2 regions of the Pseudoalteromonas sp. SG43-7 genome follow, and region 1 is predicted to be linked to the other one. Evidence: predicted binding sites of a transcription regulator. Region 1 holds the regulator's gene; the other holds the start of a gene.
What was found. Region 1 encodes sigma-54, which starts transcription at its own class of promoters, with help from an activator protein. Its sites were predicted from a motif close to GTTGGCACGNNNNTNGNNT; they were not measured.

Region 1 (4,791 bases):
AAAGCGTGCATCAAAAACATAATCAGCTTCTTTTGGGATACCATATTTAAAACCAAATGATTCAAAGGTAATGATTAGTTTTTTATCTTTTTTCCCTAAAATCTTTTCACGGATTGACTCTGCAAGCTGGTGGACACTCAGATCAGTGGTATCAAGTATAAAGTCAGCGCGAGTAGTTAATACATCAAGTAATACTTTTTCTTGCTTGATGGCTAAATCCAGTGGCAAAGAGTCCAAAGATAATGGATGTAAGCGGCGAGTTTCAGAAAAACGTTTGATCAGGGTTTGATCATCACTGTCTAAATAAAATAGCGTCGGATTTGCAAAACCAGGCAAGTATTCAAGAATATCGTTAAATTCTTCCTGCTCTTTCGGTAAATTACGGACATCAATACTGACGGCAATTTTGTCATAATTATCAGAGACACTGCGCACTAATGAAGGTAATAAGTTTACCGGAATATTATCTACACAATAATAACCAAGATCTTCTACTACACGCAGAGCAACAGATTTACCTGAGCCAGAACGCCCACTGATGATGATTAACTCCATGTAAATTCTCCTTCATTTGGCTACGATTGCGCAGCAATTACGTGATACAAATCTTGGTCTGTTTTTGCGCTACGTAGTTGTTTACAAAAATCTTTGTCGTTGAGTTTATCAGCAATTGTGGCTAACGTCTTCAAATGAAGTTGGCTATCACCATCTGGCACGATGAGAGCTACAAATATATCAACTGGGCGATTATCTATCGCATCAAAATCAATCGGTGATTCACTCACTATAATTATTGCTAGCGGGTTTTCAACACCACTCATACGGCCATGAGGAATAGCAATACCACGACCAATACCCGTACTACCTAGTTTTTCTCTCGACAGTAGTGCGTTGAGGATTTCTTGTTGTGATAGCTGAGGAAGTTGTTCATGAGCCAATTGGCTGATAAATTCAATGATCCGTTTTTTGCTATTAAAAAGGACCGCAGCTTTACTGCAGTCCTGGCAAATAAGTGAGCTTAATTTCATAGTGTTAGTGTCGAGCGTGCTTCTCTTTGTGTTTAATTACCTGACGGTCAAGTTTGTCGATTAGTCCGTCAATGGCTGCATACATGTCTTGGTGCTCAGTTGAGGCAAATAATTCAGCGCCACTGACATGTAATGTGGCTTCTGCTTTTTGGCTTAGCTTTTCTACATCAAGAATGACATGGACATTATTGATATGATCAAAATGCCTTTCAAGCTTGGCAAACTTATTGTTTACATAGTCTCTTAATGAATCAGTAATTTCTACATGACGACCAGTTAAATTTAGTTGCATAAGCATTTTCCTCTTGTGATTTTACGCCTTAAATCAAACTTTTACGTTGATTTGACGGTGGAATAGCCAGCGACTCGCGGTATTTTGCAATAGTCCGTCTAGCTACTTTGATACCTTGCTCTGCCAATATATCTGCAATCTTACTATCACTCAATGGTTTCGCTGAGTTTTCTGCACTGATCAATTTTCTGATCAATGCTCGAATGGCTGTCGATGAGCATTCGCCGCCGTTCTCAGTACTTACATGGCTCGAGAAAAAATATTTTAACTCAAATATACCACGAGGGGTATGCATGTATTTTTGGGTGGTTACACGAGAAATTGTTGATTCGTGCATCTCAACCATTTCGGCAACGTCGTTTAGTACCATAGGGCGCATGGCCTCAGGGCCATGCTCAAAGAATCCTTGCTGCTGTTTAACAATGCAGTTGGTTACTTTGAGTAACGTCTCGTTACGACTTTCTAGGCTTTTAATAAACCATTTAGCTTCTTGCAAATGCGAGCGTATAAATTGGCTGTCAGTGCTTGATTTTACAGAGCGTGACATCGCCGCATATTGGCTGTTCACTCTAATTTTTGGCATGCTGTCTGGATTGAGTTCAACCACCCAGCGACCTTTAATTTTTTTCACCGAAACGTCAGGAATAACATACTCTGATTCTTCGCGTACTATGGTATCCGCAGGCTTTGGGTTAAGGCTGTGGATCAGTGTCATTACTTCTTTTAGTTCATCTTCTTTAAGCTTAGTCTTTTTCATCAAAGTGCGATAGTCACGACTAGCTAATAAATCGATATGATCAGTTAAAATCATTTTTGTCTCGCTAATCCAAGGAGTTGCAGGATCAAATTGATTTAATTGAATACATAAACATTCTTGTAGGCTGCGCGCAGCAATACCAACAGGGTCAAACAACTGAATGCGTTTTAACACTGCTTGCACTTCGTCGAGTTCGATTTCTTCTTCGTTATTACCTTGATTTAAGCTTTCTGCGATGTCTTCGCAGCTCAAGGTTAAAATACCTGAATCGTCAACGGCTTCAACAATCGCAATGGCAATGGCTTCATCGGTTGGACTAAAAGGTGTGAGTTGTAATTGCCACATTAGATATTCGTGCAAGGTTTCAGTTGAGGCACCTTGATAAATTGACTCATCTTCAGGCATTGGCCCAGATGACGTATTTGGCGCAGCACTCATGTATTCGTCCCAGGTGACGTCCATAGCCATTTCGTCACTTAAGGTCTCTTTACTTAATGCTTCGCTACTTTCTTGTTCATATTCGCTTGGCTTGTCGTCTGCTGATGCGCTAACGGTTAAGTCATCGTTATCTTGTTTTTGTTCGTTTTTACCAGCCGTGTCGTCTGAATATTCATGTTCTTCTAGCTCTAACAATGGATTGCTGTCGAGCGCTTCTTGAATTTCTTGCTGGAGATCCAATGTACTGAGTTGCAATAAGCGAATTGCTTGTTGCAGCTGTGGTGTCATTGTAAGTTGCTGGCCCATGCGCAGCTGGAGTGATTGCCTCATGTATCTCTAACAATCCTTTTATTGTTATCATCGTTAAGTCTAGCAGATACTTAGCCGAGCGTGGCTTTATAGCCTAAATTGCTCGCCCAGGTAAACATCGCGGACTGTTTGGTCGGCGAGTACATGCTCAGGGGTACCTGATGCAATTAACTCCCCATGAGAAACTATGTAGGCTTTTTCACAAACATCAAGGGTTTCTCGTACATTGTGGTCGGTAATAAGCACGCCAATACCACGGTTTTTAAGGTGTTCAATAATCTTCTTTATATCTAACACTGAAATAGGATCAACGCCAGCAAAAGGCTCATCAAGTAAGATAAATTTTGGGTTTGCGGCTAAAGCGCGTGCAATTTCAACTCGACGACGTTCACCGCCAGATAATGCCATACCTTGGCTGTCGCGGATATGTTGAATGCTAAACTCATCAAGTAAGCTGTCGAGCGCTTCTTCTCTGGCTTGTTTATTCAGCTCTTTACGAGTTTCTAAAATAGCCATCAGGTTTTGATAAACAGTTAATTTACGGAAGATGGATGATTCTTGTGGCAGGTAGCCAATCCCTAACCGTGCGCGACTGTGCATTGGCAGTAAGGTGATGTCATTATCATCAATACTGATTTTACCTTTGTCGCTTGGAACTAAACCCACAATCATATAAAAGGTGGTGGTTTTACCAGCGCCATTAGGACCCAATAAGCCAACAATGCTGCCTGCGCTAACTTCTAAACCCACGCTTTTTACAACTTGGCGACCTTTATAGCTTTTTGCTAGAAATTCAGCTTTTAATGTACTCATGGCTGCCCTTTAGATTTGTCTTTTTTACTGTCTACTGGTACCAAAATGGTGTGCACACGATCGCTTGAGCTTGCGCCTTTTTCAGCACTGATCAGTTGCTGGTCCATATCATAGGTAATGCTTTTGGCATTGATTTTTTGACCTGCCTGAGTGACTTGTGCATTGCCAACCAAGGTTAAATAGCGCTTAGCGACATCGTAACGGACTTCATCAGCACTGGCACTCATTACTGTGCCATCAGTTTGTTTTTCTTCAAAGTAAGCCGGACTGCCAGTTGCGACAAGTAGTTGTTTGTTATCGCCTAAATCTTCGCGCTTATGGACTTCAAGTCGATCCGCTTTGATACGGCGGTTACCATGAATGATTTCAACATTTTTTTCAAAAATACCGATATTGTCTTTCAGTTGGGCAAGCTGCGTGTCAGCACTGATAGAGACTTGATCTGCAGGTGGTGTCGTATTTTCAGCAAAGCTTGCAAAAGCAATGAATAAGCTTGGTATAACAAGCAAGTGAGCAAATTTATTGGTCATAATATATGGTTCGCGTATGGTTAATTAGTTCTACCACTTCGGCTTTTAAGTCGGCATGGAGACCGCGCCCAGTGATTTTTAAATTTGGTCCGATTAATTCAACTGGTTGTTCTGAACTCATGGTTTGTAGTTCAATATCAACCTGAATATTATCTGCGTTTATATGTTCAATCATGGCATTATTGGTCAGGTTTTTAGCAACCACATTACCTTCTAAAATTAATTGATGATTTTCATATAAGGTGGCTTCATCGGCATTAATTTGCCACGTCTGCTGTTGATTATAGAGTGTAAAAATAGGTTGTTCAAAGTAAGTGAACCCTAACTGTTGGTAGAGTTCCATTTTTGCAGCTGTTACTTTGTGGCTAATTTTACCTTGTTCATCAAATGCGGTTTGTTTTAATGCCACCGCAGTATAATCAGGTTTTGCTATTATATCTTCTTGGTGTTGTTTTATGGCGGTACTTTGATAAAAATACGGATACCACAGCCATACCATGCAGCCGACAAATAATACGCATAATATTAAACGCGCACTATTCATGAGCTCGTGCCTTCGCTGGTTAATGATTTACCATTTTCGAGCATTAATAAATCAGTGAGTTCACGCACCGCCCCAAAGCC
Region 2 (4,791 bases), on a different contig from region 1:
AATATTAAAGCAACCCCTATTACACCAACTAAATAAGCAACTACTGCACGTTTACCAAGCTCATTAGCAACCACGCCAAGCGTTGCGACATTCGTGGCAGGACCCGCAAGCATAAACACCAACACCGCCCCCGGCGATACACCGCTCAATAACAAACCAGCTGCAATCGGCGTTGATGCGGTCGCGCAGATATACATGGGAATACTAATCACGATCACCACCAGCATAGCCAAAATACCACTGCCCCATTGGCTTAAAAATGACTCTGGCACATAAGTTTGCACTAAAGCTGCAAAGAACAAACCAATCATTAACCATTTCATAGTGTCTGATAGTAATTTATTACAGCTAAAACTCACAGCCTGTTTCATCTTTTGCCATTGGCTGGCTGGTACTGCGCTTGATGAATCGCAACAGCTAGTCTTCTCTTCGACCGCTGCTGGTTTCGTTGAGCAACAACTTGCCTTCTCTTCAGCCGCTGCTAATTTCGTTGAGCAGCAACTTGCCTTCTCTTCGACCACTGCTGATTTTGTTGAGCAGCAACTTGCCTTCTCTTCGACCACTGCTGATTTTGTTGAGCAGCAACTTACCTTCTCTTCGACCGCTGCTGATTTTGTTGAGCAGCAACTTACCTTCTCTTCGACCACTGCTGATTTTGTTGAACAACAACTTGTTGTAGCTGCTCGCTTTTGCTCATTATTAACTTCACTAGTGTGAGCTGTAGTTTGCGTTTTTTCAGCATCACGCCCCACTAAGACACCTGCGACAATAGCACTACAAATCGCCGCTATTGGACGAATTATTGCCATAAAAGGACCGAGTAGCACATACGATACCGACACCGAATCAACCCCAGTTTCTGGCGTCGATACTAAAAACGCAGTGGTAGCACTTTTTGAAGCGCCTGCACGTCTTAAACCAATTGCAGCGGGTATTACACCGCACGAACACAACGGCATTGGCGCACCAATTAAAGCAGCTTTAACAGTGGTCCAAAAACCTTCTTTACCTAAATGTTTATTTAAAAAATTTGCCGGTAAATACACATTTAATAACCCGGCAATGAGTAAACCAAGCATTAACCAAGGGGCAGATAATAAAAATAACTGCCAAAAATTATTGAGTAAGTCCATCGATGTCCTCCAAAGTGGTTAATATTGAACAGTTATCTGCGGGCTCTTGTCCGCCACAGCACTTATCAGCTAACACGGATAATGATTGATGAAAACGTGTTAATTCAGCAATGCGCTCTGCGACTAAGTCACGCTTTTGTATTGTTAGGTTTTTAACTTCATGGCAAGAATGCTGATGTTTTTTAAATTTAATTTGCAGCAACTCCTTGATCTCTGCCAAGCTAAAGCCAACATTTTTAGCACGTAAAATAAACTTCATTTGCTTTAATGCAGCTTCACCATAATCGCGATAACCGGCCCCGGTTCGACTTGATGGCGTTAACAAATTATGTTTTTCATAGTATCTTAGGGTATCTGTAGAGACACCTAACTGATTAGCAAATTCACCTATTTTCATCTGTGTCTCCAATGAGTGTATTATCAACTGATGCCAAGTATAAACCTTAGAGTACACACCAAGGTCAAGCATTAAAATTATTTTATTTAATAAGGAAAGCGCATGAATATTACCCTTCTCGATACTGCCACATTAGCAGGCACATCACTTGAGCCTTTTCAAACACTTGGCAACTTCACTAGTTATTCACTAACCAGTCCAGCACAAGTATTAGCGCATAGTGCAGGGGCTGATGTATTGATCACCAATAAAGTGGTACTTAATCGCGAAACACTGGCAAAACTCCCTGAATTAAAGCTCATATGTGTAGCCGCAACTGGCACTAACAATGTTGATTTAGTCGCCGCTAAAGAGTTTGGCATTGCCGTTACCAATGTGGCCGGGTATTCAACACCTTCGGTTGTACAACATACCTTTGCACTGATCACAAATTTACTGGGTAATACTCACCGCTACATTGCTGATTGCCAACAAGGGTTATGGCAACAAAGCGAGATGTTCTGCCGCCTTGATTACCGTTTTAATGATATAGGAGGTAAAACTCTGGCAATTATCGGTTATGGTTCGCTTGGTAAAGCTGTTGCGGATGTTGCACGTGCTTTTGGTGCCAATGTAGTTATCAGTGAGCGTAAAAACCAAGTAACTAGAGAGGGCCGAACAGAATTTTACCAAGCAATAAAAACAGCTGATATTATTAGTGTACACTGCCCTTTAACCGATGAAAGTCGTGATCTGATTGGTGCTGCTGAACTTGCTATGATGAAACCCAATGCCATTTTAATTAACACCGCGCGCGGTGGTATCGTTAATGAAGCTGATTTAGCCAACGCACTGAGCAATAACCAAATTGCAGGAGCGGGATTTGACGTATTAAGTAAAGAACCAGCTGCGAAGGATAATCCATTGGCCGCTTATCGTGGTGATAATTTAATACTGACTCCACATATTGCATGGGCCAGTGAAGAGTCAATCATTCGCTTAGTAAAGCAAGTCAGCTTAAATATTAGCGCATTTAGCCAAGGTCAAAGCTTAAATAGACTGGTCTAATCAACTAACTTTTAGTTAGTTACGCTATACAAGGTGGTTAAATGTAATTTACCGCCTTATAAAAAAACCTAATCTATTGATTTTAAATAATATAAAATATTGGCCAGTTCTTTGCTAACTAATAGACAAATTAAAATCAATATTTAGTATCAGGATAAAATAATGAAAAAAGTACTTTTAATTGCCGCGCTTACAGCCCCTCTTCTTACTGGTTGTGTAATTGCAGTATCCGATGGTGAAGCAGAAACGCATTGGGCTGGTAATAGTTCAAGCTGGGAAGAACATCATCAATTTAATCGTGAAAGCATCTCGGGGCTCACTTTAGATACCAGCTATCAAAATGTATTAAATAAATTAAAAACTCCCGACTTTACAGAATTATTAAAAAAAGACGGTGATGTATACCAAGTACTATTTTATGCCACCCATAGTATTCACTCTGACGGAAAAATGACAAAAGATGAATGTACTCCACTGGTCTTTAAAAACGAGAAACTGATTGGTGTGGGTGATAGTATTTATAATTCACTTAGCGCCATTTAGACACAAAACTAAAGCAGTAAAGAGTGGAGCATATTCACTCTTTATTTGCTGTAATAACTGACTTTACTAACTTGCGTCAATAACTCGAGCGATAATTTTATCGCGGCCACTATCTTTAGCTTGATATAAACCTAAATCGGCTTCTTCAAGTAATATATGCTCAGCATAAACTTGACCAAACTCAGTTGTAGCAACCCCAATACTTATCGTAATGTGAGCGGCATTGAGTGATGCTTTATGCGGGATAGCAAGCGCATTAACAGCATCTCTGAGTTTATTAGCAAATTCCAATGCCTCGTACTGGTTGGTGTCGGGTAATACTGCAGCAAATTCTTCACCGCCGTAGCGCGCAACAAAGTCAGTACCTCGCTCACACGCTGCAACTAATGCATGTGCCACACGTTTAAGGCAGTCATCCCCGGCACGGTGGCCATAACAATCGTTATAACGCTTAAAGTGGTCTATATCTATTAATAGCACCGATAACGGTGTACCAGCTCGACGGCTGCGACGCCATTCTCGCGATAAGCTTTCATCTAAATAACGCCGATTAGGTATTTCTGTCAGCCCATCAATTGAGGCGAGCATTTCTAACAAATCATTTTTTTGCTTGATCAATAATTGATTACGCACTCGTGCACGTACTATTGCGGGACTAAATGGCTTAGCAATATAGTCCATTGCGCCTAATTCAAACCCTTTTGCTTCATCATCATGGCTTGTATTAGCTGAAATAAAGATGACTGGAATAGCGTGCGTAGTTGAATTTTCTTTTAACTGAATTAACACCTCATAGCCATTAATGCCGGGCATTACTATATCGAGGATAATTAAGTCAACCGCCGTTGATTTAACAAATGTAAGGGCTTTTTCACCACTTTCAACTAAAAATATTTCGTGATCATTCGCTAATGTTTTTTCCAACACTAATCGATTTAATGGGTCGTCATCAACGATCAGTATTTTGGCTTTCTTCAACATTTACTGAGCCTTGTATTTGAATGTATCTATTTACTTGTACTAATTCGAACTCTAACTGACTCAGGGATATTTGCCCTACGTCTGGTGTCTTACGTAGTCTACTTTCTAATTGCTGAGCGGTAGCACTTAGGCGATTAAAGCCAAGGTTTCCTGACACACCTTTAATACTATGCACTAATCGTTCCAACGCTTTTGTTTGCATCGGCACTTTTAATTGCTGCAGATGGCTTACACACAACTTAGCAAGTTTACCCAACATTACCTGTAGTAAATCATTATGGCCCGAGAATTGTTCTAATGCAAAAGAATGATTATAAAAAACAGCGCCGGTAATTCTCAGCTCATTTATCGCCGCTAATAACGTCGCTGCAACTACTGGTTTTGTTAAATGTTTATTCATACCCACTGCAAGTGAGCGTTGCTCGTCAGCTGCTTCACAATGCGCAGTTAGCGCAAAAATAGGTAATTGCTGTTGATCATAACGTTGTCGCAATAAAGCGGTTGCTTGCAACCCATCGACTTCTGGCATTTGAATATCCATTAAGATCAGATCAGGCATGACTTGTGCAACCAAATCTATCCCTGCCATCGCCGAATTTGCCGTCATTACATTAATATGTGCTTTGCTTAAGATATTACTAATAATATCTAAATTAAGCTGATTATCATCAATAACTAACACTAGTAAGC

Region 2: H5200_RS06540 (DUF3192 domain-containing protein) is a predicted target of sigma-54. The motif match lies at 2,676-2,694, and genes of this name have one in related genera.

The regions. Positions count from the first base shown of each region.
Region 1 is NZ_JACJEY010000058.1:8,555-13,345, forward strand. It holds gene rapZ (RNase adapter RapZ) at 1-555, opposite strand, end outside; gene ptsN (PTS IIA-like nitrogen regulatory protein PtsN) at 576-1,028, opposite strand; gene hpf (ribosome hibernation promoting factor) at 1,033-1,320, opposite strand; gene H5200_RS19435 (RNA polymerase factor sigma-54) at 1,349-2,845, opposite strand; gene lptB (LPS export ABC transporter ATP-binding protein) at 2,912-3,637, opposite strand; gene lptA (lipopolysaccharide transport periplasmic protein LptA) at 3,634-4,167, opposite strand; gene lptC (LPS export ABC transporter periplasmic protein LptC) at 4,157-4,711, opposite strand; gene kdsC (3-deoxy-manno-octulosonate-8-phosphatase KdsC) at 4,708-4,791, opposite strand, start outside.
Region 2 is NZ_JACJEY010000010.1:70,117-74,907, forward strand. It holds gene H5200_RS06525 (SO_0444 family Cu/Zn efflux transporter) at 1-1,133, opposite strand, end outside; gene zntR (Zn(2+)-responsive transcriptional regulator) at 1,117-1,530, opposite strand; gene H5200_RS06535 (D-2-hydroxyacid dehydrogenase) at 1,633-2,577, shown strand; gene H5200_RS06540 (DUF3192 domain-containing protein) at 2,740-3,120, shown strand; gene H5200_RS06545 (diguanylate cyclase) at 3,187-4,101, opposite strand; gene H5200_RS06550 (PAS domain-containing hybrid sensor histidine kinase/response regulator) at 4,070-4,791, opposite strand, start outside.